4 regions of the Mixta hanseatica genome follow, and region 1 is predicted to be linked to each of the others. Evidence: predicted binding sites of a transcription regulator. Region 1 holds the regulator's gene; each other region holds the start of a gene.
What was found. Region 1 encodes CRP, which controls carbon source genes, mostly activating them, when cyclic AMP is high. Its sites were predicted from a motif close to ATGTGANNNNNNTCACAT; they were not measured.

Region 1 (8,216 bases):
ATCAGACCGCCCACGCCAAACGCCACCAGCGCCAGCATCAGCTGCATGCCCAACATGATCCCCAGCATCAAGGGAAGCGACCGCAGAAAACCAAAATTAGCGCCGGCCGTGGTCAGTAGCGTATTATTTGGACCAGGCGTAATCGCCGCTACCCAAAGAAAACCAAGCATTGATAAAAACAGACTGAGTTCCATAAAAAGGGTGCTCCCCACCCGATAAAATGTTAATCCCTGTAAACTAACAGTGCGCCTGAATGCGTACAAGCGTGAAACGATGAGCTTTTTTCACAGTCAGGAATCCTTTATTCCCCTGAAAGGACTGCATAATCCGCATCTGCAAACGGTGCTGCCGCGCCTGTTTCGCCGTCGGGTCTATTTGCGTCCTCACTGGCAGCGCCTTGAACTGCCCGACGGGGATTTTATCGATCTGGCCTGGAGCGAAGATCCGATGCAGGCGCGCCACAAGCCGCGCGCGGTGTTGTTTCATGGGCTGGAGGGAAGCTTCCATAGCCCCTATGCGCACGGTCTGCTGCAGGCCTGGCAACGCCGCGGCTGGCTGGGGGTGGTGATGCACTTTCGCGGCTGTAGCGGCGTCCCCAACCGCATGGGCCGCATCTATCATTCAGGAGAAACCGAAGATGCCAGCTATTTTTTACGCTGGCTGCAAACCACGCTGGGCCATGCGCCGACGGCCGCGGTCGGCGTCTCGCTGGGCGGCAATATGCTGGCCTGCTTGCTGGGTCAGCAGGGCGATGACTGTCCGCTGGATGCCGCCGTTGCCGTCTCTGCGCCGCTGATGCTGGAACCCTGTAGCGCTAAGCTTGAACAGGGATTCTCCCGCGTCTATCAGCGCTATTTGTTAGGCCAGCTCAAGCTTAATGCCCGGCGCAAGCTACAGGCCTGGCCCGGCACGCTGCCGATTGACCTGCCGCAGCTGGAGGCGCTAAAGCGCCTGCGTGATTTCGATGATGCGATCACCGCGCGCGCTCACGGTTTCGCCGATGCCGGTGATTATTATCGGCGCGCCAGCGCCATGCCGCTGCTGCCCGACGTACGTAAACCGCTGTTAATTATTCACGCTAAGGACGATCCATTTATGACCGATGAGGTGATTCCCGATCTAACGCGGTTACCTGCTAACATTGAATATCAACTGACGGAATATGGCGGCCATGTCGGTTTTGTCGGCGGGACGTTGCGCCGTCCGCAAATGTGGCTGGAGCAGCGTATTCCGCAATGGCTATCACCTTATCTGGATAACTAAGCTGTGATTATTCCCTGGCAAGATCTCTCTCCGGAAACCCTGGATAACCTGATTGAAGCTTTCGTGCTGCGCGAGGGCACCGACTATGGCGAGCAGGAACGTTCGCTGGCGGAAAAGGTGGAAGATGTCCGTCGCCAGCTGAAAAGCGGCGAAGCCGTGCTGGTCTGGTCGGAGCTGCATGAAACGGTAAACATTATGCCGCGCGGGCAGTTTCGCGGCGAATAGCGCTGCGGCTCGCTCTGTGCGGCCTGTCACATTAACAGGTGGTGACGGGCGCGCACGGTAATGACACTGCAGGCCGAAACGTGTTAACAATGCTCATCGCCCGATTTTACCCAGAGAGTATTTATGTCAGCCAGACATCCGATTATCGCGGTGACCGGCTCCAGCGGAGCGGGAACCACCACCACCAGTCTTGCCTTTCGTAAAATTTTTCAGCAGCTTAACCTGCACGCTGCCGAGCTGGAAGGTGACAGTTTCCATCGCTATACGCGCCCGGAAATGGATATGGCGATCCGCAAGGCGCGCGATCTGGGCCGGCACATCAGCTACTTCGGACCGGAGGCCAACGACTTCGGCCTGCTGGAACAGACCTTTGTTGAATATGGCGAAAGCGGCCGCGGCCAGTCGCGTAAATATCTGCATACCTATGACGAAGCGGTGCCGTGGAATCAGGTGCCCGGCACCTTTACGCCGTGGCAGCCGCTGCCGGAACCCACGGATATCCTGTTTTATGAAGGGTTGCACGGCGGCGTCGTCACGCCACAGCATAACGTGGCGGAAAAGGTGGATTTGCTGGTTGGCGTGGTGCCTATCGTCAATCTGGAGTGGATTCAAAAACTGGTACGCGATACCAGCGAACGCGGCCACTCACGCGAAGCGGTAATGGATTCGGTGGTGCGCTCAATGGAAGATTATATTAACTACATCACGCCGCAATTTTCCCGCACCCATCTCAACTTTCAGCGCGTGCCCACCGTGGACACGTCGAATCCCTTTGCCGCGCGCGCGATCCCCTCGCTGGATGAAAGCTTTGTAGTAATCCATTTCCGCGGCCTGGAAGATATTGATTTCCCCTATCTTCTGGCGATGCTGCAGGGTTCGTTTATTTCACATATCAATACGTTGGTGGTGCCCGGCGGGAAAATGGGGCTGGCAATGGAATTGATTATGCTGCCGTTAGTGAAACGCCTGATTGAAGGCAAAAAAATCGAATAATCTGCCTATTCTCTGTCTTCAGATAAGTAAGCGAATTGCCTGCCTGGGCTTTCAACAGCTAAACGGCAATTGTCCGATTCAGCACAAGCTGAAGCGAGACAACAGGAGACAGTAAGATAAAGCTGTGCTACAAACAAAGCTGTAATATTTTCGTTCGATGAAACGAGAACGGGACGACTGCACGCCCTTAAGCCTCGCAGTTGCCTGCATAATTTCCAGCAGGAAACGCTTGAAGATTTCAACGCCTGACAGGGAAAACTGCCCCCTGTATTTAGGGCACGATTACAACAGAGGATAATAGCGAATGGTTCTCGGCAAACCGCAAACAGACCCTACACTCGAATGGTTCCTGTCACATTGCCATATTCACAAATATCCATCAAAAAGCACGTTGATTCATCAGGGTGAAAAGGCCGAGACGCTCTATTACATCGTAAAAGGTGCGGTTGCGGTACTGATCAAGGATGAAGAAGGCAAAGAGATGATCCTTTCCTATCTTAACCAGGGTGATTTCATTGGCGAGCTTGGCCTGTTTGAAGAAGGCCAGGAACGTAGTGCATGGGTACGAGCGAAAACCGCCTGTGAAGTAGCCGAAATTTCGTACAAAAAATTCCGTCAGCTGATTCAGGTGAATCCTGACATTTTGATGCGTCTCTCTTCACAGATGGCGCGTCGCCTACAGGTAACTTCAGAGAAAGTAGGCAATTTAGCTTTCCTTGACGTTACCGGCCGCATTGCCCAAACGCTGCTTAACCTTGCCAAACAGCCGGATGCGATGACGCACCCGGACGGGATGCAAATCAAGATTACCCGTCAGGAGATCGGCCAGATCGTTGGCTGCTCACGCGAGACGGTAGGTCGTATTCTGAAAATGCTGGAAGATCAAAATCTGATCTCCGCGCACGGTAAAACGATTGTCGTTTACGGCACCCGTTAAGCTACGCTGAAGACACGGCGTGATGCCTGGCATCACGCCGTGTCTATTTTGGTGATGTAGTATGTGGCGGAGAATTATTTACCATCCCGAAGTGAACTACGCGCTGCGTCAAACGCTGGTGCTCTGTTTACCGGTAGCCTTTGGCTGGTTGCTGGGCGATTTACAAAAAGGGCTACTCTTCTCGCTGGTTCCCGCCTGCTGCAATATTGCCGGTCTGGATACGCCGCATCGGCGTTTCTTTAAGCGCCTTATCGTTGGCGGTGCGCTGTTTGCTTTTAGCAGTTTCCTGCTTCAATGGCTATCGTTACAGCAGGTGCCGCTACCCGTTACGCTGTTCGCCATGGCGTTAGTACTGGGCGTGACCGGGGAAATCGGTCCGCTTCATGCCCGCCTGCTGCCCGCTTCATTGATTGCCGCCATTTTTACCCTCGGTCTGGTGGGCAATATGCCCATCTGGGGACCGCCGCTGCTCTATATCGGCGGCACCTTCTGGTATGGGCTGTTTAACTGGTTCTGGTTCCGGCTGTGGAAAGAGCAGCCTATGCGCGAAACGCTCAGCCTGCTGTACCACGAACTGGCGGATTACTGCGAAGCGAAATATACCCTGCTAACGCAGCTTACCGATCCGGAAAAAGCGCTGCCGCCGCTGCTGGCGCGTCAGCAAAAAGCCGTCGATCTGATTAATACCTGTTATCAGCAAATGCATATGCTGGCCGCCAACCGCGATCACAGCCATCGCCATCTGATGCGTGCGTTTCAGGTCGCGCTCGATCTGCAGGAGCATATCGCTGTCAGCCTGCATCAGCCGCAGGAAGTACAAAAGCTGGTAGAGCAAAGCCATGCGGAAGCGGTGATCCGCTGGAATGCACAAACTATTGCCGCACGGCTGCGCGAACTGGCGGACGACCTGCTTTATCATCGGCTGCCGTCACGTTTCACAATGGAAAAGCCGCTGCTGGGTCTGGAAAAAATTGCGCGTCAGCATCCGGAAAATCCGGTCGGCCACTTCTGTTATTACCATTTCAGCCGCATCGCCCGTGTGCTGCGTACTCAACGTCCGCTCTATCGACGCGACCTGATGGCCGATCGCCAGCGTCAGCTGCCGCTGCTTCCCGCCCTGCGCAGCTATCTGTCACTGAAATCCTCTGCCCTGCGTACCGCGGCACGCTTTGCGGTGATGCTGGTGTTCGGCAGCGTGCTGGCGCTAACCTTTAACGTGCCGAAGCCGTGGTGGATTTTAATGACGATTATGTTTGTCAGCCAGAACGGCTACAGCGCCACGCGCGTGCGTATCCAACACCGAGCGCTCGGTACGCTGGCCGGGTTGATTATTGCCGCGGCAGCGCTGCACTTTGCGGTGCCGGAGTCATTAGTGCTGGTGATCATGTTGGCGATTACTCTGGTCAGCTATCTGTTTATCCGTAAATATTATGGCTGGGCGACCATCGGTTTTACCCTTACCGGCGTCTATTCACTGCAGCTGCTGTCGCTGAACGGCGCGCATTTTCTGCTGCCGCGCCTGATGGATACGCTGATGGGGTGTTGCATCGCTTTTGGCGGCATGGTCTGGCTATGGCCGCAATGGCAAAGCGGGCTATTGCGGCAGAATGCGCATGATGCACTGGAAGCCTATCAGGAAGCGTTACAAATGCTGCTGGGAAATGAGGCGTCGCCGCAGAAGCTGGCCTGGCAGCGGGTACGGGTGAATCAGGCGCACAACGCGCTGTTTAATTCCCTGAGTCAGGCGATGCAGGAACCCGCCTTTAATACGCGATATCTGAAGGATATGAAACTTTGGGTCACGCACAGCCAGTTTATTGTTGAGCATATTAACGCGATGACCATTCTGGCGCGCGAGCACACCATGCTGCCTCCTACGCTGGCGCAAAGCTATCTGCAATCGTGCGAAATTGCGCTGCAGCGCTGCCAGCAGCGGCTGGCCTACGACGGACCTGGCCAGCAGACCAATATTCTGGAAGCGCAATCAGACAATCAGGAAGGGCCGACAACCATTATGGAGCGCCACGTAAAGCGTATCCTTGAGCACCTTTCCGTGATGCATACTATTTCGTCACTGGCATGGAGCCAGCGGCCGCACCATGGCAAATGGCTGGTGCGCCGCCTACGGAAAAGATAAGCGCGCCCTTGCCGCGGGCGCGCCCCTGAATCAGGCCGGATTCAACACCTTATCGGCGGCCCTGGCCAGACGCGCCATACCCTCGCCAATATCCGCCAGCGGAATAACCAGCGAAGGCGCAAAGCGCAGCACATCGCTGCCCGCAGTTAAAATCATCAGCCCTTCGGCCGCAGCGGCGTTAAGAATATCGCGCGCTTTGCCCTTATGCTGCGGCTGAAGCTCCGCCCCGATCAGCAATCCCTTACCGCGAATTTCGCTGAACAGATCCAGTTTGGCGTTAATCGCTTCCAGCGCCTCAACAAAACGTTGACGCCGCTGTTCAATGCCGTCCAGTACCCATGGCGTATTGATCGTATCCAACGCTGCTTCCGCCACGGCGCAGGCCAGCGGATTACCGCCATAGGTAGTGCCGTGGACGCCCGGCGCCATCGCCGAGGCGATCTCGTTGGTAGTCAGCATGGCGCTAATCGGAAAGCCGCCGCCTAATGCTTTCGCCGAGGTCAGGATATCGGGCTGCACGCCGTAATGCTGATAGGCAAACAGCTTACCGCTGCGTCCCATTCCGCTCTGTACCTCATCCAGCACCAGCAGCGCCTGATGTTGATCGCATAGCTGGCGCAGCCCCTGCATAAATTCCTGGGTTGCCGGCACTACGCCGCCTTCGCCCTGAATCGGCTCGACCACGATGGCGCAGGTGTGATCGTCAATCACCGCCTTCACCGCTGCAAGATCGTTAAAGGGAACGTGGACAATATCGGCCGGCTTCGGGCCAAAGCCATCGGAATATTTCGGCTGTCCGCCGACCGATACGGTAAACAGCGTGCGGCCATGGAAAGCGTTATGGAAGGCGATGATTTTGCTTTTATACGGGCTGTGGCGCGTGGCGGCATAATAACGCGCCAGCTTAAATGCGGCCTCGTTGGCTTCGGCGCCGGAGTTAGCGAAAAACACCCGTTCGGCGAAAGTGGCGTCAATCAGCTTGCTGGCAAGGCGCAGCGCGGGCTCGTTGGTGAAAACGTTGCTGGTATGCCACAGCATTTCCCCCTGAGTTTTTAGCGCTTCCACCAGTGCCGGATGGCAATGGCCCAGCGCGGTTACGGCGATCCCGGCGGTAAAATCGATATATTCCTTGCCCTGCTGATCCCATACCCGGCTGCCTTTGCCTTTAACCGGCACAAACTGCGCTGGTGCATAAACAGGCAATATCACTTTGTCGAAGGTTTCCCGCGTAACCGCCATTTTTTCCGCTGCCATTCGCTACCTCATTTAATTTTACGTTAGCCATCTGTGAAAAAATAATCATAAAATATGCATAATAAGTCAAACGGAATTATGCGAAGGTATTAAGCGCCCGGCCGGCGGCGCAGGAAATTAGCCAGTAGCTGATGCCCCTGCTGACTCAGGATGCTTTCCGGATGGAACTGCACGCCTTCCACATCCAGCGTTTTATGTCGTAACCCCATGATTTCATCCGGCTGACCGTCGCGCAGGCTCCAGGCGGTCACTTCCAGGCAGGCTGGCAGCGTCTCTTTTTCCACAATCAACGAGTGATAACGCGTGACGGTCAGCGGCTGCGCCAGTCCGGCGAATACGCCACGCTGCTGATGAGCAACGGCGGAAGTTTTACCGTGCATAACCTGACGCGCCCGGATAACACGCGCGCCGAATACCTGCGCCAGCGCCTGATGCCCCAGGCAAACGCCGAGCAGCGGCAGCCGTCCGGCAAAGGTGCGGATAGCCTCCAGAGAGATGCCTGATTTATCGGGCGTACAGGGCCCAGGAGAGATCACCAGATGCGTTAGCGGCAGCGCCTCCATCTCCGCCAGTGTAATCTCATCGTTGCGGCGCACCAGTACTTCCGCTCCCAACTCGCAGAAATACTGGTATAGGTTCCAGGTAAAAGAGTCGTAGTTATCAATAAGCAGCAGCATTTTTACTCCGGGCTGACTAAAACGCCGCTATTCTACGCGCTTACTTCGGCTCGCTCACTACGTTGCTAAAGATATCGGTCAGCCCCTGCAAATCACCATTCACGCTCTCTTCGTTCGCCCGCAACCAGGCTTCGCGTTCTGTCTTACTCCAGTCAATGTCATATCCTGCATGAATAATTAACTGTTCAAAAAACAGACGCTGAGCGCGGCCGTTGCCATCGCGGAACGGATGCAGCATATTGATTTCGCAATAATAGTGCGCCAGCCTTGCCACAAATTGCTCAAAAGGGAGATCGGCCAGGCCGTTTTCTTCCTCAAGCGCGTCCATCAGGGCGTTGCCCTCTTTCTCGATATATTCAAAGTGGCAAAACGGCGTATTGCCGAGGTAGAGATCGATTTCGCGGATCTCGCCAGCCCAGTCATAAAGATCCTGGAACAGCGTACGATGAATGGCGCACAGATAAGGAAAGCCCAGGTTGCGCGGCCCCAGTTCGATGGTCGCTGCCCGCAGCGAGGTAAATGCCGCTTCCGCTTTTTGCAACTGAGCGGCATCATGCAAATCGAGACGGTTACGCAGCACATCGTCGTTTTGCCAGTAGTAGGGATCGCGCCCGTTCATTGCGTTAGCCGCCATATTGCCTCCGTAATGCTTCTAAGCGCTGTTCGGCCTGCTCAGCATCCAGCGTCACTTCCGCAAAAGATAAGCCTTCCAGTTTGCTACTGGCCAGAA
Region 2 (8,216 bases), 280 kb from region 1:
CCAGCGCCTCTTTTTCTTTCAGCAGCGCGCCGAGTTTCTCCGCATCGCCCGATTCCAGTAACATCGGCTCTTTACGATTGAGCGCATCCAGCAGATCGCTGAGGCGCTTGATTTCGGCTTTTTCCTGCTCTTTCATGACGATTACCTGTACTGATGAATAACCGATAGGATACACGAAAAGCGTGCGGGGCGCGGGGCTACTTTTTAAAGGCCTGCTTCATACCAATGCGGGAAATCAGCTCGGTCAGCGAGAGCACCATCGTTGAGCGCAGCACCTGCTGATAACGCTGCTGCTGCATGGCGCGTAGCTGTTCATCATCATCAGAGAAATCGGGGCGGGGCGGCCAGGCGCTGACGCAGTGCAGCTCGCTGAACGGCCCCAGAATCTCGTCGTCGCTAAAACGGTATTCGCTGTGGTCATGGTTCAGCTCTTCACGCAGCGCCATCAACAGCTCGCAGTCTTCATATTCGTGGCGGCTAATCACGCCAAGGCCGTAAATCAGCTTTAGCCTTACTGACATTTCACCCAGCGGGCCGTTGCCCAATAGCAGCGGCTCAACGGCATACTTCACCGCATAATCATCCTTGCGAAACACCTGAAGCACCAGCAGGTTAACCGCTTCGGTCAACAGCTCGACGGCGGCAATCAGGAAGCTTCTTACCGAGCGTCCGGCGTTCAGGCGCTCCAGCACCCGATTTTCAAAAGCCTGCTTCTCTTCCATTGTTGCCTGTACATTTATCATTCTGCGCACGGGCACAGCCTGGCTATGCCCTTGTTGCTCGCCGTTAAACCGCATCGGCAGCGTGCGCATTATGGCATTGCAGCATAGGCCTTAACCACAGCGGCAACGACTTCGCTATGGGCATCAAGACCAGAAACCTGTGCCAGCGCGGCCTGCGGCCCCACTGAGTTCAACAGCACTTCCAGCTCCTGCGCCTGCGGATCCTGCGCGCTGCGATAATGCATGGCGGCAGCGATGCCTTTCACCAGGTTATCGTGCGGCAGCTGATACTCCAGCGTGCCCAGCGTCGGCTTGATCAGACGGTCTCCGGCGCTGAGCTTGCGCAGCGGCTGACGACCGACGCGCTCGACGTCATCTTTCAGGTAAGGGTTTTCAAAACGGCCCAGAATCTTTTCGATATAGGCAGCATGTTTGTCCGGGTCAAAGCTGTAACGCTTGATCAGCACCGCACCGCTCTCCTGCATGGCGCCTTTTACCACTGCGCGTACCGCCGGATCGAGGATGGCGTCGCGAATGGTTTGATGGCCGGCCAGCTGGCCCAGATAGGCGGTGATGGCGTGGCCGGTGTTCAGGGTAAAGAGTTTACGCTCCACGAACGCCATCAGGTTATCGGTAAGCTCCATGCCCGGGATCGTCGGTAGCTCGCCTTTGAACTGGGTTTTATCCACAATCCATTCGCTAAAGGTCTCAACGGTTACCTCCAGCGGATCGCTGCTGCCCGCTTCGCTCGGCGGCACGATACGGTCCACGGCGGAATCGACAAAGCCGACGTGCTCTTCCACCCAGGCGTGGAGAGGTTCCGGCAGGGCGGCCAGCACATGCTGTTTCAGCTGGCTGGTGCCGCGCACCATGTTTTCGCAGGCGATAATATTTAACGGGCGGGAATTAGCGCTATCACTGCGTTTGGCCAGGCCGCGCGCGATGCTGCCAGCGATGCGCTCCAGAATCTGCGGACCAACCGCCGTGGTAACGATATCAACCTCAGTAATCAGAGCGATCACCTCATCGCTGGTGCTGTTCACCGCGCTAACGCCGGTGACTGTTTCCACCTGCGCCTGTTCGCCGACGACATGCACCGGATACTGATGACGTGCATTCAGCGCGTCCAGTACCGCCTGATTTACATCGGCGAAGGTCAGTTCAATACCGGCGTCCGCCAGCAATTTGCCGATAAAACCACGACCAATATTACCGGCACCGAAATGTAATGCTTTCATCGTTGCTAAACCTTTAAAAAAGAATCAAGTAAGGGGCCGTTAACTGGCCCCTCAACGTAAGTGATAGATCAGGCGGGCTGACCGGTCAGCAGATCCAGCACTTCCTGCACGCTGGTGGTGTTGGCCAGACGTTCAATCACGCTTTCATCATCCAGCGCGTTGGTCAGGCTGGTAATCACCTGGATATGCTCGTTGTTACGGGCGGCGATACCGATCACCAGACGGGCGATATCATCTTCTTCTTCGCCAAAGCGTACGCCCTGCGGATACTGGCAGAACACCACGCCGGTTTTCAGCACGCGATCTTTCGCTTCCACCGTTCCGTGCGGCACCGCAATGGATTCGCCCAGATAGGTTGGCGTCAGTTTCTCACGTTCCAGCATCGCGTCGACATATTCTGGCTCAACATAACCGCCTTTCACCAACTGCTCGCCGGCAAAGCGGATCGCCTCTTCTTTGTTGGCAGCCTGCTGGCCAAGGAAAACATTGCTGGCGCCCAGCTTAAACAGATGCTCGTTGCTGCTGTCGTAGCTGTCGCTCAGGGCGGCGCTGACCTTTTCACGATGGCTGGCGCTGCGCTGCGCCTCTGCCAGGCGGGTGGTTAAATCGCTGTACAGACCGCTGTCGAGAAAGTTATTCAGCGAAATATGCTGCGCGTGCGGCGCCTGGCGCATAGCGCGTTCAGTCAGGTCGCGGTGAGTAATCACCAGGTCCACATCGCCCGGCAGGGCATTGATGGCGGTATTGGTGACGGAAATTTGCGTCAGCCCGGCATCCTGCACTTTCTTACGCAGCACGCCTGCGCCCATGGCGCTGGAGCCCATACCGGCGTCGCAGGCAACGATGATTTTACGTACGTGGCTCAGATCGCCGCTCATCGCCGCAGCGGCAGGCACGCCCGCCTGACCTTTAGACTGCGCTTTCATATCCTGCATACGACGTGTTGCCGCTTCGATATCCTCTTCGTCTTTTACTTTGCTGGTTTTCAGCAGAATCGCGGAGGCAACAAAAGAGACGGCAAAGGCAGCCAGAATGGCGGCGATGTTAGCGAAGTAGGCACCTTTTGGCGTCATCGCCAGCACGGCAAGGATGGAACCCGGGGAAGCCGGAGAAACCAGGCCGCCGTTCAGCAGCGTCAGAGTGAAGACGCCAGTCATACCGCCGAGGATTACTGCCAGCAGCAGGCGCGGCGCCATCAGCACATACGGGAAGTAGATTTCATGAATGCCGCCGAGGAAGTGAATAATGGCTGCGCCGCCCGCGGACTGTTTCGCATTGCCGCGGCCAAAGAACATATAGGCCACCAGCACGCCCATGCCCGGGCCTGGGTTCGCTTCGATCAGGAAGAAGATCGATTTCCCGGCCTCGCTGGCCTGCTGAATACCCAGCGGCGAGAAGATACCGTGGTTAATGGCATTATTCAGGAACAGGATTTTCGCCGGTTCAACAAAGATAGAGGTCAGCGGCAGCAGGTTGTTCTGCACCATGATATTCACGCCAGCGGCAAGAATATGCGAAAGACCTTCCACCAGCGGGCCAATGGCGAGGAACGCCAGGATAGCCAGCAGCATGCCGATGATGCCGGCGGAGAAGTTGTTAACCAACATCTCGAAGCCGCTTTTAATCTTACCGTCTACCGCGCGGTCAAAGGTTTTAATCGCCCAGCCGCCCAGCGGACCGGCAATCATGGAACCGAGGAACATCGGCATATCGGCGCCGACGATGACGCCCATGGTGGTAATGGCGCCGACAACGCCGCCGCGATCGCCACCCACCAGACGGCCACCGGTATAACCGATCAGCAACGGCAGCAGGTAGGCAATCATAGGGCCGACCAGTTTGGCTAACGTTTCGTTAGGCATCCAGCCGGTAGGGATAAATAGCGCGGTGATGATACCCCAGGCGATAAACGCACCGATATTGGGCATCACCATATTACTCAAAAAACGACCAAAGCTTTGAACCTTGACCTTGACTGATGAGGACATAAAAACACACCTCTTATTGTTACGCGCTGACAAATAAGAGAGCGCGTGATTTTGTGAAGACGCTTCGGCGGGGTGCCGTCGAATTACTGTATGCAGGCGGACTCTAGCACGCGTTTATGACGCTGCGTAGTAAGCTCCCTGAAGTGAGAGAGATCACGCTTTATGGTGAGGTAAAGGGTCTTTTTTTGTGAGTGTGATCACATAAAAGCGCTTATGGAAAAGTTTCATGCTGAAATTATGAGCATGCCTCTCCGGTTTTATGTGATATATATCACGCTTTGTTGTGGTGGGTTTGTTTCTGAAATGTGACGGATATCACAATAAACTTTTGTATGAAAATGCCGCAGATCACACTTTCATCTGGCCCGAAACCATGAGAAAGAAAAGCTGCATGCCATAACCAAAAGGCGGGCGGTAAAAAAGGAAGGCAACAGATAGCGGGAAAAGCGGGCGCCGTTGACAAGGCGCCCGCTGAAAGTTTATTGACGACCACCCTGCATGGCGCTTTGCGCCTGGGTCAGCGCCTGCGCTTTCGCTGAGACGTTGCTCATTAACGTGTTGTACTGGCTGGCCTGTTCCTGTGTCGGAAACTGTACGCCGTTATCATTAAAGGAAACGCGGGTGCCCTGCTGTTGCAGATAATCGCCCGCCTGCACGACATCCTGACTCAGCGACTGCAGCGCTGGCAGCAGCGGCAGCAGCGTAGCGGCGGGCTGAGTTACCACCTGGGTATAAGCCCGATCGTAAATCGGCTTCAGATCGTCCGGCTGTTTCAGCGCGGCTTTGCTGCTGTCGGCCTGATTTTTGGCATTTTGCAGCTGTTGCGCCAGCACGCTCAGCGTACCGCTTGCCTGGCGCAGCGCATCACGACGCGTCAGATAATCCTGCGGCACGCGCAGCGCGGAAAGCTCATCCACTACCGGGCGCAGACCTTGATCCACCGCCTTGTTTACCTGCTGTGAAAAACCGTAAATGATGGCGTAATCGCTGGCATAGTTACCAAAGCGCTGTTTTTGATCCTCACTCAACGCAGGCAAATGTTCGCCGCTGCGCATGACGGTATTCTGTAAAAAGTCACTAAAGGCCTTACGCTGCTCACCTTCTTTATCGCCGCAGCCGGTAAGCTGCAGGATGACCAGCATCGCTGCCAGCGGCAGCCACAGACGCGTCCAGACGCGGGAAACTCCGATCGCCATAGCGTTTACTCCTGTAAATTAACAAACTTGCTGTTTAATAAGACCGCATTGCGCCGCCTTTTTAAGGTGCCTAAAGCATAGATCAATGCGATTAGGCTGAATATGGGCATTAATGAATTAATCGCGAATAATCGTGAAGTTAGCCGCTTCTCTTTGGCGACAGACTATTTTTAAGCAGGATCCGCGCCAGATAAGGCGCCCGCTGGCGGCGAGATTAAAAGCTGGAAGCAAGATCAAAAAATATTCTAAAAACGGGCGGCAAAACGCCGCCAATCGTCTAATAATTAAATTCCCGATTTATGTTGCACAGTTCTGACCCTTTCATCCCTGCAACAAACCGGCATTCTGAGCCTGGGCTTCAGGCTCTTATCTCTGTTTTCCTTCACGTTGTTCAAAGTGAGTTTTAGGAGTTTGCTATGGAAGTAAAAGACCCCATGGTTGAGTTACTTAGCAGTCTTGAACAAATTGTATTAACGCAGAATGTCGTCAGTACCCCTTTAGCGCAGCAAGAAAAAACGGTTTCCGTACCAGAACCACAACGTCTGCGCGAAATGACCGGTATGAAAATTGATGAATTTGCCCGCGTGATGGGCGTGAGCGTCTCTTCGGTGAGAAGTTGGGAAGCGAGACGCACCCGCCCATCAGGCAGTGCCCAAAAGCTTATGCAGCTGTTGCACTCGAATCCTTATCTGGGTCGACAACTGCTGGACTGATTTGCACAGCATGAAAAAAACCCGCCATCTGGCGGGTTTTTTATGGCCATTAAACGGGCTGATGAAGCAGCAGATCCTCCAGATGAGGTGGATTTGGCGCGGCATACAGCGTGGTATCAAGCTGTGTCCGCTCTGCTGCTGTCCAGAGATCGCCAGTTGCCGCTGGCAGGGCAGGTGTCGACATCGTCAGCGCCGTGCTATCGGTACTCTCCGAGGGTACCAGCAGCGCGGCGAGCGCCTCTTGCCCACCGCTTAACCCCAGATCGGCCAGCTGGAACGGCGGCGTTTCATCGTCTGAAGAGGCCAGATAAACATCCTGCTCTGTAGGGGCGACATTGCCTTGGCTGTCGACGCTGGCAACCATCAATGTCGGACCGGTATCGAAGGTCAGTGAGGTTTCACTGGCAATGGACCATTCGCCGCTATCGGGATCGTTAAAATAGATGCCTGCCTGTAATAGATGCTCGCCGTCGGTAATGCCTGCCAACGTACCGGCAGGAATAGCGATTTTCCAGTGACCGCTGCTGTCGGTAGTGGTTTCCCAGCGTAAATTATCCAGGGTAACCACAACCTGCTGGCCGGTCCAAAAATAAAGGCTGGTGCCGCTGAGCACCTGCACGCTGTCCACTTCGCTCTGGTCGATAATGTTGTCGCCCAGCGGGTTTATCAGCATTTGCGGAGTATAGGCTCTGCTGCCTTCATCCTCGGTAAATTCCAGATTGCGGGCGTTCACCACATTGTGCTGCCCCGCCTCGCCCAGCGTAACGCGAACGATTTGCGAATCGTAACTGTTCAGTGCGCGCATATCTTCAGCGGGAATGGTCAGACTCCAGCGTGGATTCGCGGCATCGCCCGCCAGCGTGGTTTGATAATGTTTATTGTGAAACTCAATATCGACGCGCGTGCCTAAAGGCGCGACGCTGGCATCCAGTACGCCACCGCTAAGGGTCATACCGTTGTCATAAACCTCGAAAGAGGTGATCAGGTTTTGCCCGTCAACCGTATCCAGGGTGGCACCAAATAATGGCGCATCGGTATCGGTATTCAGCGTCAGGGTGCTGCTGTCGCTTAACTCGCCCCACTGTACCTTTAGTGGAACTTCGCCATCGGGCAGGGCGCGGATATCCTGATCCGGGATCCAGGCCATCCAGCTGCCGTTAGTGACCTGCGCGCGGTAGCTTTTGCCGTTCAGCGTTACGCTAATGTTGCTCCAGTCATTGCCGGTAAAGGTGCCGGTAACCAGATAGTCCGGCGCTAAGCTGTCTGTGCGGGTAATCTGATCGTCACCCCAGATCGGATCGAGCCGCACATAGGGGCCGTCAGGCGGCACCGCCGGATCGAGATTAATCAGTACCGTGTCGCCGGCGCTGTCACCATTGGCGTTATTGCGCACCGTGGCCTCAAAAATCGCGCTGCCCGTCGCTAAATCAGGCACCTTATCCGCCGGAATTGTTACCTGCCATTGCCCCTGATGCACTTCGCCAGTCCAGGCCCAGTCGCCAGCCTGTAGCCAGACTTCACTGCCGTCAGCCACGTTAGTGGCGCTGCCGCTCACCGTCAGGCCATTGAGCTGATCCAGCGTCAGGCGACCATAATCTTCCAGTGAATCGATGGTCAGCGAGGCCACGTTTTCGGTGCTATTGCCAGACTCAACGGTCACCCAGCGCTCGCTGGTTAACGGGAAGCTGTTGGGGTTGCTCCACTGGTCATCGCCCGGTACCGTAACTTCGACACGTACCCAACCCGCCGGTAAAGCGTTCAGCTGATCGGGAGAGAGTGAAAGGCGCCATTCGCCGTTTTGATCCACGCTGGCGAAAAAAGCGTAGCCGGGCAGCGCCTCGGGGAAACGTAACTCGACAGTTTGTCCGCCAGGCACGTTCAGGCTATCGCCGCTAATCACCAGCTCAGTCTGTTTTTCGCGGGCGTTAATGATGTTATCGCCGGAGATGGGATTAATGATTACTCTCGCCTCGCCGCCGATATCAAAACCGTTGTAATAGATGGTTTTGCTTAATTCAGTGGTTTCGCCCTGTTCATTGGTAATGCTTAGCACCAGCGGTATGTCGCCGCCTGACTGTGACAGCAGATCGTGAGGCGCAACGGGTAGTCGCCATTCGCCGTTTTCATCGACCCGCGCCTGATAGTGCAGCTCGCCAAAAGTGATATTCAGATAGCTGCCTGCTGCGACATTGGTGACGTTGCCGGAAAAGACTTCTGTTAACATCGCCCACTGTTCGAGGTTGCCGTCGTAAAAACTGTTGTAAGGCGCATCAAGCGTAATGTAGGGTGCGGTCAGCGATTCGCCAACAATGAATCCACGTACCGTCGTGGCGGTTTCATGCAGATCTTTAACCCAGGC
Region 3 (8,216 bases), 1.7 Mb from region 1:
AACCACCACGCTGAAGATGATTAACCGCCTGATCCCGGCGACCAGCGGCAAAATTACCATTAACGGTGAAGATACCAGCACTCAGGATACCGTTACCCTGCGCCGCAATATCGGCTATGTGATTCAGCAGATCGGCCTGTTCCCCAATATGACGATTGAAGAAAATATCACCGTCGTGCCGCGGATGCTGGGCTGGGATAAAAAACGTTGCCGCGAGCGCGCCAGTGAACTGATGAGCATGGTGGCCCTCGATCCGCATAAGTTTTTACACCGCTATCCAAAAGAAATGTCCGGCGGGCAGCAGCAGCGCATCGGCGTTATCCGCGCCCTGGCGGCAGATCCGCCGGTTCTGCTGATGGACGAGCCTTTCGGCGCGGTCGATCCGATTAACCGCGAGTCGATTCAAAACGAATTCCTGGAAATGCAGCGCCAGTTAAAGAAAACCGTAATGCTGGTCAGTCACGATATCGATGAGGCGTTAAAGCTGGGCGATCGTATCGCCGTTTTCGGTCAGGGAAAAATTGTGCAGTGCGCCACGCCAGATGAACTGTTGGCGAAACCAGCCAATGAATTTGTCGGCTCTTTTGTTGGTCAGGATCGTACCCTGAAGCGTCTGCTGTTAGTGCAGGCGGGCGACGTAACCGATCAACAGCAAACTTTCACCGTTAAACGCGCCACGCCGTTGTCGGAAGCGTTTGTCATCATGGATGATAACGATATGCGCTCCATTACCGTAGTGGATAACGATGACCGCCCGCTGGGATTTGTGAAACGGCGTGAAGCGCGCGGTGCCAGCGGCTGTTGCGAAGAGAAGCTGCACAGCTTTACCGTAACCGGCAAGGCGGAAGAGAATCTGCGCGTGGTGCTGTCGAAGCTTTATGAACATAACCTGGTGTGGATGCCGATTGTGGATGAAGATGGCCGCTACAGCGGCGAAATTTCGCAGGACTATATTGCGGATTATCTCAGCTCAGGCCGTACGCGGCGCGCGCTCAGCCGCTAAAGGAAATACGCGCCGCAGGGCGCGTTAATGCCACTGCGCAGGACGTTGCTGTTGGAACGCCCTGCCTTTCGCTGCCTGAGACTCAGGCCACCGCCTGCGGCAAGGAGAGCGCCGACAGGTCGATATAGCCCGCCAGTTCGCGCTCTTCGGCGCGGGGTAAATAAGGCAGCTCGCCTAACAGCGGCGCCGGGATCTTCTCTTGCAGCACGTCAATAATTTCTGCGTAGTGCGCCAGCCCCGGATTGATTCGGTTCGCTACCCAACCCATCAGCGGCAGGCCGTCGTTAATAATTGCCTGCGCGGTTAGTAAGGCATGGCTAATGCAGCCCAGCTTTATGCCGACCACCAATACCACCGGCAGTTGTTCCTGGATAACCCAGTCAGATAACGGGCGTAGATCGTTCATCAGGCTACGCCAGCCGCCGGTTCCCTCAACCACCACCACGTCCGCCTGCGCCTCTAACAACTGCAGGCCGCTGCTCAGGCGCGCGTAGTTAATCGTTTCGCCGCGATGCGTGCTGATCTCATCCTCCAGCAGCGTCACGGGATTGATCGCTTCATAAGGCACATCAAGCGTGGAGGCGCGATGCAATATCAACGCATCTTTATTACGCAGCCCGTCCGCCGTCATCTGGCTGCTTTTTGCTACCGGTTTATACCCCACTACGGCCGGATGCGTCTCCGCCAGCTTTTGCATCAGGGCACGGGTAATAACTGTTTTACCGACGGCAGTATCCGTACCGGTAACGAAAAGACGACTCAGCATAGCAACACTCCGGCAGGCTGACGGCCTGAAATAGTTAAACTTTAATCATCGGTTTGTGTTGCACAGTGTAGGAAATCGCGCTTTTGCAGGGCTTGCGTTAGCGCAATTTTTTAGTGATAACTGATATTAGATTAGCCCTGCAACAGTTTTATCAGCAGTTCGCCGTTGTACAGGGCGTTTTTGACCAGCGCCGCGCCAGGCATGGTGCCAACGTTAGGAAATTCTGTGGGTTCAACATGGATATCCGCACTATAGGCCGGCAGCGCCTGCTGGCGGATTGATGCGCCGATCGCCGGATAAAGCACCTCGGCGGCGCGATTAAGCGGTGAGCCAATCAGGATCTTTTCCGGGTTAAACAGGTTGACCATAATGGCCAGAATACGCCCAACGCTGTTGCCGATACCGGTAATGATATCGCGCGCCAGCGGATCGCCATTCAGCGCCGCATCACACAGGGATTCAACCGTTAACGCCTGATGATGCAGAATCGAGCTGAGCGAAGTTTGCATACGCTGGGAAGCCAGTTCCAGAATACTGCCGATGCTGGCCACCGTCTCCAGACAACCATGATTGCCGCAATAGCACTGCTTGCCGTACGCATCCACCTGGGTATGCCCAATCTCGACCAGCGAGCTACGGCTGTTATGCAGCAGACGTCCGCCGGTGATCACGCCCGCGCCGACATTATCATCAATCACAATTTGGATAACATCACTGGCGCCGCGTGAGGCGCCAAACAGCGACTCAGCGATGGTCCAGGCGCAGACATCATGCTGAATATAAACCGGCAGGCCGGTATGGGCAGAAAGCTCAGGCCCGAGCGGCATATCAGCGACGTGATAAAATGGCATGCGGTGCACCATCCCTTTACCGGTATGGATAATACCGGGCAAAGTAATGGCTATGGCGGTCAGGCGCTCAAGCTGGCGCTGATGGCGGATAAAAAACTGGTCGACTTCGAGGATAATGCGGTTTAGCAGTGGCGTATCGCTTTGCACCGGTAGCGGGCGAGTCTCTTCGGTCACCAGCGCGCTGCTAAGATCGCGCAGCGCCAGCGTGATTTCACCGTTGCCGATACGCACCCCCAAATAGTGCCAGGCAACGGTATCCAGAATCAGTCCGACCGCCGGCCGGCCACGGCTCCCCGGCTCCTGATACTCCGTTTCCTGTACCAGATGCGCTTCCAGCATTTCACGCACGATTTTGGTAATACTGGCCGGCGCCAGCTGGGCCCGCCGGGAAAGCTCAATACGCGATATCGGGCCAAATTGGTCGATCAGGCGATATACAGCCCCAGCGTTTGTCTGCTTGATCTGGTCAATATGACCAGGTTGACTGTCCGCAATCACTCCCCCTGCTCCCACTTATTTTCGCGCTTCAAAATAAACCTGCTCAGGCTATGGTGGATGAGATATTAATGGGCGTCAACTATTTGATTCGATATGTGATTTACTGCACAAAAACAACGTTTTTCGTTACGATAACGCTTACTCTTCGCGCAGTAACAGCGCTTTCATCTGCGCCATTACCGCCGTCATTTCCCGCTGTTTTGACCAGACTAACCACATTTCCGAACGCGCATCTTTCTCTTCCAGCGGTAGCCACACCACGCCGGTCAGCTGCGCGCGGCGGAAAGAAGCCGGCAGAATAGAAATTCCCAACCCGGTGGCGACCAGCCCAAGAATGGTCATCGCCTCGCCCACTTCCTGCGTAATTAATGGCTGGATGTGATAACGATGCAGCAGCGCCATGGTTTCGCCATACAGCGCGGTGCCGCTTTGCGCATCGAAAAAAACAAAAGGTTCATTGCGTAGCGCGGTCACTGAAACGCTTTGCCGGCTCGCCAGAGGATGCGCATGATGTACTACGCAACATAGCGGTTCACGCAGCAACAGTTGCCAGGCGAGCGTATCGGGCAGCGGCGTGTTGCGCATCACACCAAGATCCAGCCGGCCGTCACCGATCGGCGCCAGCTGTTGGCGGGTGTTCATCTCTTGCATCTGGATATGTACCTGCGGAAAACGTTGACGAAAGGTAAACAGCGCGTCAGAAACGACGGCGATAAAAGGCGCCGATGAGGTGAAACCGATGCGTATTTCCCCCTCTTCTCCCTGATGTAAACGTGCGGCGCGGCTGGCCGCCTGGTCAACATCCAGTAAAATAGCGCGCGCATCCTGCAAAAACTGACGTCCAGCCGCCGTCAGCTGGACGCTGCGATTCGTTCGCGCCAGCAAACGGGCGCCAATCTGCTGCTCCAGCAGCTGAATTTGCTGGCTTAACGGCGGCTGAGAGATATTCAGCCGCAGCGCCGCGCGGCCAAAATGCAGCTCTTCTGCCACGGCGATAAAATAGCGTAAATGACGCAGCTCGATATTCATATTCTATAAGTATCAATTCAGATAATTAATATATTAGACAGTATAATCTGACCGAATCACAATTAAACGGTTGATGTTTAAATAAGGAACCGTTGTGGAACGCTTATCCCAGAGCGCGACGTTGCCCGCCGACAAAGCTCAGCGCGTCTCGCCCGCTGTTGTAAATAAACACCTTTATATCAAACGCGGTACGCCGCAATTTATGCGCGTAACGCTGGCGCTGTTTTCAGCCGGGCTGGCCACTTTCGCTCTGCTCTATTGCGTTCAGCCTATTCTGCCGGTGCTTTCGCAGGAGTTTGGCGTCTCGCCCGCGGCAAGCAGCATTTCGCTCTCTGTTTCAACCGCGCTTATGGCGCTGGGACTGTTGGTTACCGGCCCGCTTTCCGATGCGGTAGGCCGCAAGCCGGTCATGGTTATTGCGCTACTGCTGGCAGCGATCTGTACGCTGATTTCCGCCGCCATGACCAGCTGGCACGGCATCCTGATTATGCGCGCCCTGATTGGCTTATCGCTGAGCGGCGTAGCCGCGGTGGGTATGACCTATCTGAGCGAAGAAATCCATCCCAGCGTTATCGCCTTTTCGATGGGCCTCTATATTAGCGGTAACTCGATAGGCGGCATGAGCGGCCGCCTGCTAAGCGGCGTGATTACCGACTTCAGCTCCTGGCGCGTGGCGGTGGCTTTTATCGGTTGTTTTGCGCTGGCCTCGGCTCTGATGTTTTGGAAAATCCTGCCCGCGTCGCGTCATTTCCGCCCTGCTTCGTTAAAACCCCGCAGCCTGATGATTAACTTTCGTCTGCATTGGCGCGATCGTGGTTTACCGCTGCTGTTTGCGGAAGGGTTTCTGCTAATGGGCGCGTTCGTTACGCTGTTTAACTATATTGGCTACCGCCTGCTGAGCGCGCCCTGGTTTCTCAGCCAGGCGGTGGTCGGCCTGCTATCAGTCGTTTACCTGACCGGCTCATGGAGTTCGCCGAAAGCTGGCGCGATGACGGCACGCTTTGGGCGCGGACCCGTGCTGCTGTTCTCTACTGCATTGATGCTGAGCGGCCTACTTATCACTCTGTTCAATTCGCTGTGGCTGATTTTCCCCGGGATGGTGCTGTTTACCGCCGGATTTTTTGCTGCCCACTCTGTCGCCAGCGGCTGGATTGGCCCACGCGCGCGGCGTGCTAAAGGCCAGGCCTCATCACTCTATCTGTTTAGCTACTATGCGGGCTCCAGCGTAGCCGGTACGCTGGGCGGCCTATTTTGGCATGCGTTCGGCTGGCCGGGCATTACGGCATTTATCGCGCTCATGCTATTACTGGCGCTGCTTGTCGCCGCCCGTCTCTATGCTAAAAAGCTGTAACGCATCTTTTTCTCTGGCCGCCCTTGTGCGGCTTTTTTCCTGCTTAACTGATGATTTCCCCGATGCTGAGCTGGTATTTTTATTTATATATAAGTATGTTGTAACTAATTGAGATGGTGATCTATTACATAAGGAAGCACAATGAGCCGCTACGATTTAGTTGAAGATCTGCGTCAGTGCGCCGACCGGCTGGATGAAGAGCTTAATGCGTTACAACATCAGTTATCCGCGCTGCCGCTGTTAGTTGGTCGTGTGTTCTCATTGCCGCCGGTAGCAAAAGGCGCTGAGCACGAGCCGATTACGCAGATCAGCGTTACCCAGCACCTGGGCGAAGAAGCACGGCAGCTGGCGCTACAGCACTACTGTCGCCTGTTTATCCAGCGTCAGTCCGAGAATATCAGTACTAAAGCGGCGGTTCGTCTGCCTGGCGCGCTCTGTTTTGAGACCGATGAGCATCAGCATGCCCTGCTCCACCAGCAGGTGGAAAACATTAATCAGCTCAAAGCGCGGCTGGAGCAAATCATAACCGTTGAGTCCGGGCTACCAAGCGAAGCGCGCTTTGAGTTTGTGCATACCCATCTGCGTGGCCTGTTAACCCTGAACGCCTACCGCGCCATTACCCTGCTTGATGCGCCGGACAGCGTGCGCTTCGGCTGGGCCAATAAGCATATTATTAAAAATGTTACGCCGCAGGAAATTATCGAGAAGCTGGAAAAAAGCCTGAAGGCGGGACGTGCTCAGGCGCCCTGGACGCGGGAACAGTGGGCGGAGAAAGTACAACAAGAGCTGATCGCGGTACAGTCGCTGCCAGCGGGTGCCCGGCTGAAAATAAAGCGGCCGGTTAAAGTTCAGCCGATTGCGCGTATCTGGGATAAAGAGCAGCAAAAGCAGACGCAGCTGGCCTGCCCTTCACCGCTGCTGGTGCTTTGCCCGCATCGCCAGCAGGTGCCGGTATTAGGCGAGTTGTTAAATTATGATGCGGAGAATATTACCCATCGCTATAAGCCACAGGCGGAACCGCTGTGGCTGTTAATCCCCCGCCTGCATCTTTACTGCGATCGGCCGACAGGCACGGCATAAAACCAGGCAAGCATCAGTCAGACGAGGATGAACAGCTTATACAGAGGATATAACGGCGAGGTAAAAAATAGTAGGTATCAACGCGCTAAAAACGGGGCCAGACGGCCCCGTTGCACCCCTTACTGCTTCATGCTGCCGACCATTTCTTCTGGTCGAACCCAGGCATCAAACTCTTCTTCGCTCAGATAGCCCAGCTTCAGCGCAGAAGCTTTTAACGTCAGCCCCTCTTTGTGCGCTTTTTTAGCGATTTCGGCCGCTTTATCGTAGCCGATATGGGTATTCAGCGCTGTCACCAGCATCAGCGATTCATTCAACAGCTGGGTAATACGGTCACGGTTCGGCTCAATGCCCACGGCGCAATGGTGATTAAAGCTATCCATACCGTCCGCCAACAGACGGATCGACTGCAGGAAGTTATGGATCACCATCGGGCGGAAAACGTTCAGCTCAAAGTTACCGGATGCGCCGCCGATGTTAATCGCCACGTCGTTACCCATTACCTGGCAGCAAAGCATAGTCATCGCTTCGCATTGGGTCGGGTTAACTTTGCCTGGCATGATAGAACTGCCCGGTTCATTTTCCGGAATGGCGATCTCGCCGATGCCGCAACGCGGGCCGGATGAGAGCCAGCGCACATCGTTAGCAATTTTCATCAGCGAAGCCGCCAGACCTTTCAGCGCGCCGTGCGCATGCACCAGCGCATCGCAGGTCGCCAGCGCTTCGAATTTATTCGGCGCGGTAACAAACGGTTGACGCGTCAACGCCGCCAGCTCTTCGGCAACGCGCACCGCATATTCTGGATGGGTATTCAGCCCGGTGCCCACGGCGGTACCGCCCAGCGCCAGCTCGGCGATATGCGGCACGCTCTGCTCAATGTGCTTCAGGTTATGTTCCAGCATCGCCACCCAGCCGGAAATCTCCTGGCCCAGCGTCAGCGGCGTGGCGTCCTGCAGGTGCGTACGGCCAATTTTAACGATGTCTTTGAAGGCTTCCGCTTTCGACTGCAGCGTTTGCTTCAGAATATTGAGCTGCGGCACCAGGTTCTCACGCAGGGCGATAACCGCCGCCACATGCATGGCGGTCGGGAAAACGTCATTCGAGCTCTGGCTTTTATTCACATCGTCATTGGGATGCACCAGACGTGACATGCCGCGCTCGCCGCCGAGGATCTCGCTGGCGCGATTGGCCAACACCTCGTTCATGTTCATATTGGTTTGTGTGCCAGAGCCGGTCTGCCAGATAGCCAGCGGGAATTCAGCGGTATGCTTTTCTGCCAGCACTTCATCCGCCGCCTGAATAATCGCCTGCGCCCTCTCCTGCGGCAGCAGGCCCAGATCGCTGTTAACCTTAGCAGCGGCGCGTTTGGTTAATGCCAGCGCATGCACCAGCTCAGCAGGCATTTTTTCTGTAGAGATGCGAAAGTGTTCCAGCGAGCGCTGCGTCTGCGCGCCCCACAGTTTATCAGCCGGTACATCAATAGGTCCCATTGAATCTTTTTCAATGCGGTTGGCTGCCATTACTTCTCTCCTTTAGCACAAACATATGATTTAAAAAGCCCTGACCTGTGACTATCCGACACAGCGGGCATGGGCCATAGTGTGACATACAATAATTTAACATTCTGCGAGCCAATCGTCC
Region 4 (8,216 bases), 830 kb from region 1:
TGTTCCGGCCCTGGGCGCGTATTGCCGATAAAACGGTACAGGAGAAGGGGCACCGTTTCGATATCGTGCGCGACTATTTGCGCGCCAGCTATGCCCAGCCGGTCTCGCTGGCGGAGCTGGCCGGGCTGGTGTCGCTTAGTCCTTTTCACTTTTTGCGCCAGTTTAAACGCCAGTTTCACGTTACGCCGCACCAAATGCTGATGGCTTTTCGCCTGTTTGAGGCCAAGCGCCTGCTGGCGCAGGGAAAATGCGCCGCCGATGTTGCGCTGAGCGTAGGGCTAACCGATCAGGCGCATCTTACGCGTGCCTTCGCTCAACGCTACGGCATTACGCCCGTTCGCTATCAAAAGCAGATAGCTGGCCGCTAAACGGCGGTCGGCAACGCGGCGGGTCGCCTGCCGTGACCGCAATCTCCTACAATATTTCTCGCGTCAGCTACGACACAATAGCCGCTCATCCAATTTTTAATGAGACCGCTATGCTTGCAGGAGTACTTTTTGCGCTGGCCGCTGGCCTGATGTGGGGACTGATTTTCATTGGTCCGTTGCTGGTGCCGGAATATCCGGCCACGTTGCTTTCCGTCGGACGCTATCTGGCTTTTGGGATCATTGCCGTGGCGCTGGCGTGGCACGATCGCCACCGTCTGAAACAGTTATCAAGACGCGACTGGATGGAAGCTTTTCGCCTGACGCTGATAGGCAACCTGCTTTATTACACCTGCCTGGCCGCCGCTATCCAGCGTACCGGCGCACCGGTATCGACCATGCTGATCGGTACGCTGCCGGTAGTGATAACCATTACCTCGAATCTGCTTTACGGCCGTCATGAAGGACGACTGGCGTGGGGCAAGCTAATGCCCGCGCTGTTGCTGATCGTTATCGGTTTAGGCTGCGTTAACCTGGCCGAGTTACAGAGCGCGGCACATCATCTTGAGCTGAGTCGCTATCTGAGTGGCATCTTATTAGCGATCATGGCGGTGATCTGTTGGACGTGGTATCCGTTGCGCAATGCGCGTTGGCTACGCGCCAATCCTCATAAAAAGCCGGGCACCTGGGCAACGGCGCAGGGCGTGGCTACGCTGCCGCTGGCGCTGCTTGGCTGGCTGCTGGTGGCCCTGATGCTGAACTGGACCCAGCCGACGTTTGCTTTGCCTTTTGGCCCCCGGCCAGAGGTCTTTATTCCCTTAATGCTGGCGATTGGGTTGTTTTGCTCATGGCTGGGAACATTGTGCTGGAATGAAGCCTGTCAGCGACTGCCAACAGTGTTGGTGGGTCCGTTGATTGTTTTCGAAACCCTGGCGGGGCTGGCCTATACTTTTATGCTGCGTCAAAGCTGGCCGCCGCTGCTTACGCTGGCAGGAATTGCCTGTTTAATAATTGGCGTATTGATTGCTATTCGCATTAAGCCGCAACCGATAGTGAAATCGCTGGATATTTCCTCTTAATTTTCCCGAAGAAAAGCAGCCTGTTTATATTGCTGGCTGCGCTTTTTTAAGAAAACCCTTAGCGGCTTTTGGCTGTTTTTGATTAGATTTGCGTTAAGTGGCAACGTTTACGTGAAAAAAGGCCGCGAAGGTAATAAATTTTTCACTGAAATAGAGCTAATATTGAAGTAGATAAAAATTGGCCCTGATATTAAGATTATGCTTAAGCCAGCAAAGCGAGTTATTGTGGTGATTTATCAACTAACTAACTGATTGTCTTGCCATAAATCCCCCTACTAGTGCTATCGGATTTTTCGCTAAAACGTTTCAACCCCGCCGTAAGAATGTCAATGTTTACTACTGTATCGCTAATGTGTTCTACATCACATTTGTACACAAAGTGCGAGCCAGCGTTAGCTTGAGTTAGCTCAAACAAGCGAAGCGGATGGCGAAAAAACGCCCATAAAAATCATTAGTCATATGAAAGTAAAATCGCTGTAGATGATCTTTTGAGCGCTCTACAAGGCTTTAATCATTAACCATGCTTAATAAGGCCGCGATGGGCCTGCTGCATGAGACGCCGATCGGGTAGGGTGAATAGTCCCTGATATTCGTTAAAATTTGCCTGAGCATGGATACAGATTTATCTGGAAAGGATAAGCTGGATTGTAGGAAAACGGTCCGTTAAAGGGGAGATGATTAGTAGAGTTGAAGTGCTTCCCGGCTGCTTTTCCTACATAAGTAAAGAAAAGTAAGCCGGGAAATACCTGAAATAAAGGGTTTTAATGTGAGTGTGATAAAAGAAAGCCTAAAAAACGATCGCGCCCAAACTGAAATAGTTCAGGAAAAAATGGTACGAATGGCTGGTTCTTAAAATTCTAGTTAATTTCACACATCTTTGCTTATCAGACTTATCCTGCGCATATACGTTAATATTTGCTCAGTGATTATCACACTGCCCGGAAGGATAGTGATAAACGCTACGGCTAATATCAAGCAGGCGACAGCTGCGGCGCGTACCGATCTCGAAGGTATCCTGTAAATAATTAACTGCTTGCCGCTTATCATTAGTCGTAAAGAAGTTTTTTACCACGCTTTGCAGCATTGCTTTATCCGAGCTTAGCATTTGCAGTTCCCGGCTAAGGGCCTGTAGTTTTTCTTCTAACTCTTTGATTTTTCTTCCTTCTTCAGATGAGAGTCCGGCATACTTTTTCTTCCAGCTATAAAAGGTCGCTTCAGAAATCCCCAAATCTTCACAGATCTCTTTGACCTTAACGCCACACTCAGAAGCTTTAATCGCATTGGTGATTTGCTCTTCGGTGTATCGTGACTTTCTCATAAATGCTGTTACCTTTCTAATCAATTAATGGATGAGAGCGGCTGCAATAATAAATGGATCTAATCCCCTGGAATATTAAAGCAGCGTTTTAAAGTGCGCGATTTGAATGGCAAGCAATAAGTTAAGTTATCCTGTAGAAATATCATCATGGGATTTCTCTTATTTTATCTTTGGCTTACCCCCATACCTTTCTCAGCACCCAGTTTTGTTATAAATTCTTTCCCCGTCAGGTGAACGATTTTGACAATGCTGACGCGTTCAAATGAACTTGCGTAACGGTAAAGTTGTGCCAGGGTTGTCATCAAAAATAATTTTTATGAAATCGTTTACACAAAATTGAAAAGGCCATTTTTTATCAGATAGCCTATGAGAAAAATCTCAGGAATAGGCAAGGACAGGTTATTAAAAATAACCGTTAATGAGATGTGGTTTTTAATCTTGTGTCGCCAGAGTCACTGTGCGTAATTGTACGTTTTAAACACGGATGTCGTTTTCATATGTGAGTAGTTAGAAATACAAAGGATGCGTCGATGAAATACAGTGTGATGTCCAACGCCGCCTGGATGATATCTGAAAAATTTGTTTCCATATTTGGCGTAATTTTTGTCACGTCTTATGTAGCAAAGTCTTTTGGACCCACGGTATTTGGTCAGATGTCGTTTTCAACATCGCTGTTCTCAGTGGTGCAAACTATTGCAATTTTTGGCACTGAAACCCTTCTGTTTAAGCGCATCAGCAAAAGCGCGCAGAAAGGGATGCGTCTGATGACCATCGCCAAAAAGCTGCGTTTGGCTTTATTACTGCTGCTCTCCTTGCCGCTTTTGGTATGGATGTACTACCACATGCGCGAGAACTATCTCGCCTTTGCGCTGGCTTCGTTTCTGGCGGCGCTGTTTGTTACACAGGACACCTTTAGCGTTTTTAACAATGCCCAACTGGCGTCGCGCTTTAATACCATCGCTAATACGATAGGTATGCTGCTGAGCTTTGCTATCAGCTTTAGCATCGCCTGGTTGAAGCTGAGCCCGGTGTGGTTAACGCTATCAATAGTGGCCGTTACGCTGGTGCCGTATCTGATTAAGCGGTACAGCTTTTATCAGCGTTACAGTGATGAAGAACCGCCGCGCGGCAAAAGCGGCAATTATCTGCGTTATTTAATTTATGCCGGACTGCCTTTAGCTATTTCCAGCATATTTATCTCAATTCAGATAAAAATGGCGCAATTTTTCCTGGTCAGCGTAGGGACTGCAAAGGATGTTGGGTTATTTAACGCAGCGAATATTATCTCAGCATCATGGATATTTATTCCTGCGGCAATTATTACCTCAAGTTTTACTGAAATATTCAGAGAGCAGTCAGAAAAAGCGTTAAAGCTGACGGCGCGTCTGAATGGTTATGTGATGGTTATATCGCTATTGATGCTGCTTATCGTATCCCTCTACGGTGAGAAGATCATTATTACCCTGTATGGGGAAGATTACACACAATCGGGAAGTCTCATTACGTTGTTGTCGTTAGCAACCTGCTTTTCGTCAATGGGGACGGTCGCATATCGTTATATGGTCAAAGAAGGAGGTTTTAATTATCTGTTGAAGAAAATCCTCTGTCTGATGTTAATCAGTGTGCCCTTAGCTTGGTTATTAATTACCAGCTTCGGCCTGGTTGGCGCAGCCTGGAGCGTTTTAATCACGGAAGTTCTGTCCCTGACCGTAATGAATTACTTCTTCAAACATGGCGTCATACACAAGATCCACGTTTCCTCACTCAACTACAAAACTTACAAATGAGGTTAAAATGTCTAAGTTTAAAGATGAATTAAGAAGAAGCGTTCTCTATTTTGTTAAGAAAATGCCGTGGGCATACCAGGACCGCATTCACTATTTTCGTAAATTTAAAAGACTACCCAATATCCGTGAACCTAAACTGTTTAATGAGAAGGTTCTGTATCGTAAGTTCGTTAACGGCGACTACGCCCGTTACGGCAGGCTTTCCGATAAGTTCACGGTACGCGACTATATTGCTGATGCGATTGGCGAAGAGTATCTGATTCCGTTGGTACATGAGACCAGCGATCCGACGACGCTGTTGAGCTTGCCAGGCCTGAAGAACACGGTAGTGAAGCCTAATCATGGCTCTAACATGGTAGAGATTCTGCTAGAAGAGCCGGACAGCCTGCAAAAGCAGCTGATTATTAATCGCTGCCAGGAATGGCTGCGTAAAGACTTTTCCGAAGAAGCGCGTGAAATTCATTACCGCTACATTAAACCGCGCATTCTGGTAGAAAAATATATTGGCGATGGGAAAAGCGCGCCGATCGATTATAAGTTCCACATGTTCAATAAAAAGGACGGGACATTTGAATATGTGTTGCAGGTCATTTATAACCGCAGCAATCCTGCGTTATCAATGAACTTCTATGTTAATAACCTGAACGAAGCCTGGTACAAAATTCGCGATACCGGTCTCGATCTTAATGCGGTGATGCCGAAATTGGAGCACGTATTAGCGTTGAGTAAGACGCTGGCGAAAGATTTCGATTACGTTCGTGTCGACTGGTATATCCATGAAGAGCAGGTATTTTTCGGCGAATTAACCTTTACCCCAGGCGCTGGGCTGGTGACCGGTCTCGATCGTGGTCTGAATCGTATGATGGGTGAAATGTGGCTGCAGGATCATATCACGCCGCCGACGCCTGTTGGTTCGTCAGATGTCGATGTCACCGACGTCACGCTGCCGGTGATGCTGAAAAAAGTATAACGGCATTCGGTTGGGTTAATAATAAAAAAAGCGAGCCGGGCAGCTCGCTTTTTTAACAGACAAGCATCAGGGCATCGGCCATTCTGGCGGCGTCTGGCTCATGATATTAATAAATGCGTCTTTGGTGATGTTCAGGAAGTTATTGATATTTTCCATACTGAACGACATGCCTAACAGCCCGGCGACAAACCAGCAGGTCAGGCCGACACCAATTCCGCTAAAAACAAAGGCCATTACCGGATGGCTGGTTTGACGACATTTTGTTTTAAACGTGCTGGCGAAAAACATCAGTACGGCGCTCAGCAATTCCCAACGCATTACAACAAGGCTGGCGGTAAGCGTAGCCATAACATGCAACCTCTGTTTCTTATCAACCCTGACGCCTGGAAGAAAAAGACGGCGATAAAGATGTCAGGGAGCCTTTACCGGTCATTAATGTGCAGCACTAAAGTGTGACTTGGGTCACATTATATCACTGGTTTTTAAAATTTGAACAAAATTTACACCAGTGAAAACGCCTTTAGCTGTGAAAAATTAACCGCAGATTTGTATCAAACGCCGCGCCAGGATGAGTCCTAATCAGACAAGTAATAACAGGATGAAACTTAAAGTAAATCATTGATTATTATGTTTTATTTTGATTATGCGTGGGCTTTGGGATGAATCTGACCGTTAGCGACATTGTGCCGCCGGCGACATTGAGTCAGGATTTTCCGGCGCATGGGTGTTAGCGCTTACTGCGCCCGTGATACGCATGTAGCCAGCGCTGCGTCTGCCCCTACTATTCAGGACTTTATTTATGATCCGGTTGCTCTCTGCTGCTGACCTCTGTCTCAGGCATCGTCTGCAGTCCTGCGCATGGTTAAACGCCCTCGGTTTCGGAGGATGATGTGATTAAACCTCATCTTGATCTTACCGATGCTGACGCGTTAACCGTGCGTCCTACGCTGCGTCAATCGCTGCAGCGTATCCATCTGATTATTATTGTCATTTCAATGTCGATTTCCGGGATCTCGCTATCCACGCTCTCGTTAATCGCGCTACGTAACTACGCGGAAAATAACCTGGCGCTGCTGGCTTCGACGTTAAGCTATACGGTGGAGTCGGCGGTGATTAAAGGCGATGGCGAAATTGTTCGCGCCGCGTTAGCGGAAATTGGCGAACGTGGCTGTTTAGCCAACGGACGGGTGTATGACGGAGAGGGAAGGTTATTGGCCAGTTGGCATACCGCCTCACGTGCGCGGCAAAGCAGCCTGGATCGCCTGATTGCGCGCTGGTTTTTCCCGCAGCCGATAAGTATGCCGGTCACCCACGACGGGAAAGAAGTAGGGCAGATCTGGCTTATCGGTAGCGTGAGTCAGGTAACCCAGTATATCTACAAAACCCTCGCCTGGCTGGCGGCCAGCCTGCTGACGACGGCTACGCTGGCTTCCTTGTTGTCGCGGCGGATGCATGCCGGTGTGATTCAGGCGCTGCAAAGTATTACCGCGGTCACGCAGGATGTACGGCAGCGTCGCGCCTTTGGTCAGCGGGTTCCCGCTGCGGAAATCGCCGAGCTGCATGCGCTCAGCCATGACTTTAATTGTTTGCTGGCCGAACTGGATGAATGGCAAAGTCATATGAAACGTGAACATGATAATCTGGCGCACCAGGCCAGTCATGACAGCCTGACCGGCTTACCGAACCGTATCGCCTTTGAAGAGGCGCTCACTCAGGCTTTTGCTGATACGGCCCAGCGGCAGGGGCTGGCGCTGCTGTTTATTGATGGCGATCGCTTTAAACAGATCAATGATACCTGGGGCCACGCGGCAGGTGACGCCATTATTACCGCCACTGCCCAGCGGCTGCGCGCGCAGGTAAGAAAAACGGATATGGTGGCGCGTCTCGGCGGCGATGAATTTGCTATCCTGCTACGTAATATTACGGAGCCAAAACAGATAGCCAGCGTCGTGCAGCATCTGATGGCCAGCATGGAAAACCCGTTGATCTTGCCAGAAGGCGAGCCGATTGTTTGGTCGTTGAGTATTGGCGCCGCCATGGGGAAAAATGCGCGATCGGCGGAAGGCTTGCTGGCGCAGGCGGATGCCGCCATGTATCACATCAAAGCGCTGGGCGGCGGATGGTATCTGTCGCCGTTGCTGCAAAGCCATCCGCAGGTTGACTTAGCGTAACGCTGGCCCGGCAGGCGCGTCGGGCCATGTCTGACAAGGCTTTAACCGCTGACCGGGCAGCAAATGCCGGTAGTACGCTGGGCATAGCTGCCGATAACGTCGTTACGAGCATAATTAGCGGAACGCTGACGCAGCGCGCTCTGGCGGCGCATACTGTGGCGATAGGCCGTGGGCGTTTGTGAAAACTGACGGCGGAATACACGAGAAAAAGTCTGCTGCGAGTCAAAACCATACTGCATCGCAATATCAAACACTGGACGCTGGGTCAGAGTGAGGGCTTCCGCCGCCAGCGTTAGCCGACGTTCACGAATATAGCTACCCAACGTCTGTTTCGTGACGGTACGGAACATACGTTGCAGATGCCATTTAGAGTAGCCTGCTTTGGCAGCGACTTCATCGATGGACAAATTTTTATCTAAGTTCTGATCAATCCAGTCAGTCAGAGAATGAATAATGTCGTTATGCATCATGACTAAGTCCTTCTGATGAGATTTTACGCGTTGCGGGTTAATGAGGTGGGAGTATA

Region 2: a site for CRP is predicted at 4,208-4,225, ahead of K6958_RS00600 (PTS mannitol transporter subunit IICBA). Genes of this name have one in related genera too.
Region 3: a site for CRP is predicted at 3,212-3,229, ahead of mlc (sugar metabolism global transcriptional regulator Mlc). Genes of this name have one in related genera too.
Region 4: a site for CRP is predicted at 5,970-5,987, ahead of K6958_RS18415 (YjcB family protein). Genes of this name have one in related genera too.

What each region holds. Positions count from the first base shown of each region.
Region 1 is NZ_CP082904.1:403,007-411,222, reverse strand. It holds gene K6958_RS01840 (LysE family translocator) at 1-194, opposite strand, end outside; gene K6958_RS01835 (hydrolase) at 274-1,263, shown strand; gene K6958_RS01830 (YheU family protein) at 1,267-1,488, shown strand; gene K6958_RS01825 (phosphoribulokinase) at 1,612-2,481, shown strand; gene crp (cAMP-activated global transcriptional regulator CRP) at 2,786-3,418, shown strand; gene K6958_RS01815 (YccS/YhfK family putative transporter) at 3,480-5,555, shown strand; gene argD (bifunctional acetylornithine/succinyldiaminopimelate transaminase) at 5,586-6,809, opposite strand; gene K6958_RS01805 (aminodeoxychorismate synthase component II) at 6,899-7,486, opposite strand; gene K6958_RS01800 (putative adenosine monophosphate-protein transferase Fic) at 7,527-8,120, opposite strand; gene K6958_RS01795 (YhfG family protein) at 8,110-8,216, opposite strand, start outside.
Region 2 is NZ_CP082904.1:122,585-130,800, forward strand. It holds gene K6958_RS00585 (YibL family ribosome-associated protein) at 1-136, opposite strand, end outside; gene mtlR (mannitol operon repressor MtlR) at 198-743, opposite strand; gene mtlD (mannitol-1-phosphate 5-dehydrogenase) at 812-1,960, opposite strand; gene K6958_RS00600 (PTS mannitol transporter subunit IICBA) at 2,029-3,948, opposite strand; gene K6958_RS00605 (DUF3053 domain-containing protein) at 4,428-5,144, opposite strand; gene K6958_RS00610 (HTH-type transcriptional regulator) at 5,561-5,857, shown strand; gene K6958_RS00615 (hypothetical protein) at 5,907-8,216, opposite strand, start outside.
Region 3 is NZ_CP082904.1:2,107,169-2,115,384, reverse strand. It holds gene osmV (osmoprotectant ABC transporter ATP-binding protein OsmV) at 1-1,003, shown strand, start outside; gene bioD (dethiobiotin synthase) at 1,086-1,769, opposite strand; gene mlc (sugar metabolism global transcriptional regulator Mlc) at 1,901-3,118, opposite strand; gene K6958_RS10250 (LysR family transcriptional regulator) at 3,257-4,147, opposite strand; gene K6958_RS10245 (MFS transporter) at 4,269-5,498, shown strand; gene tus (DNA replication terminus site-binding protein) at 5,640-6,578, shown strand; gene fumC (class II fumarate hydratase) at 6,698-8,095, opposite strand.
Region 4 is NZ_CP082904.1:3,870,909-3,879,124, reverse strand. It holds gene K6958_RS18440 (AraC family transcriptional regulator) at 1-368, shown strand, start outside; gene K6958_RS18435 (DMT family transporter) at 479-1,444, shown strand; gene K6958_RS18430 (transposase) at 2,364-2,762, opposite strand; gene K6958_RS18425 (oligosaccharide flippase family protein) at 3,293-4,549, shown strand; gene K6958_RS18420 (ATP-grasp fold amidoligase family protein) at 4,557-5,519, shown strand; gene K6958_RS18415 (YjcB family protein) at 5,586-5,867, opposite strand; gene dgcN (diguanylate cyclase DgcN/YfiN) at 6,410-7,690, shown strand; gene soxS (superoxide response transcriptional regulator SoxS) at 7,732-8,160, opposite strand.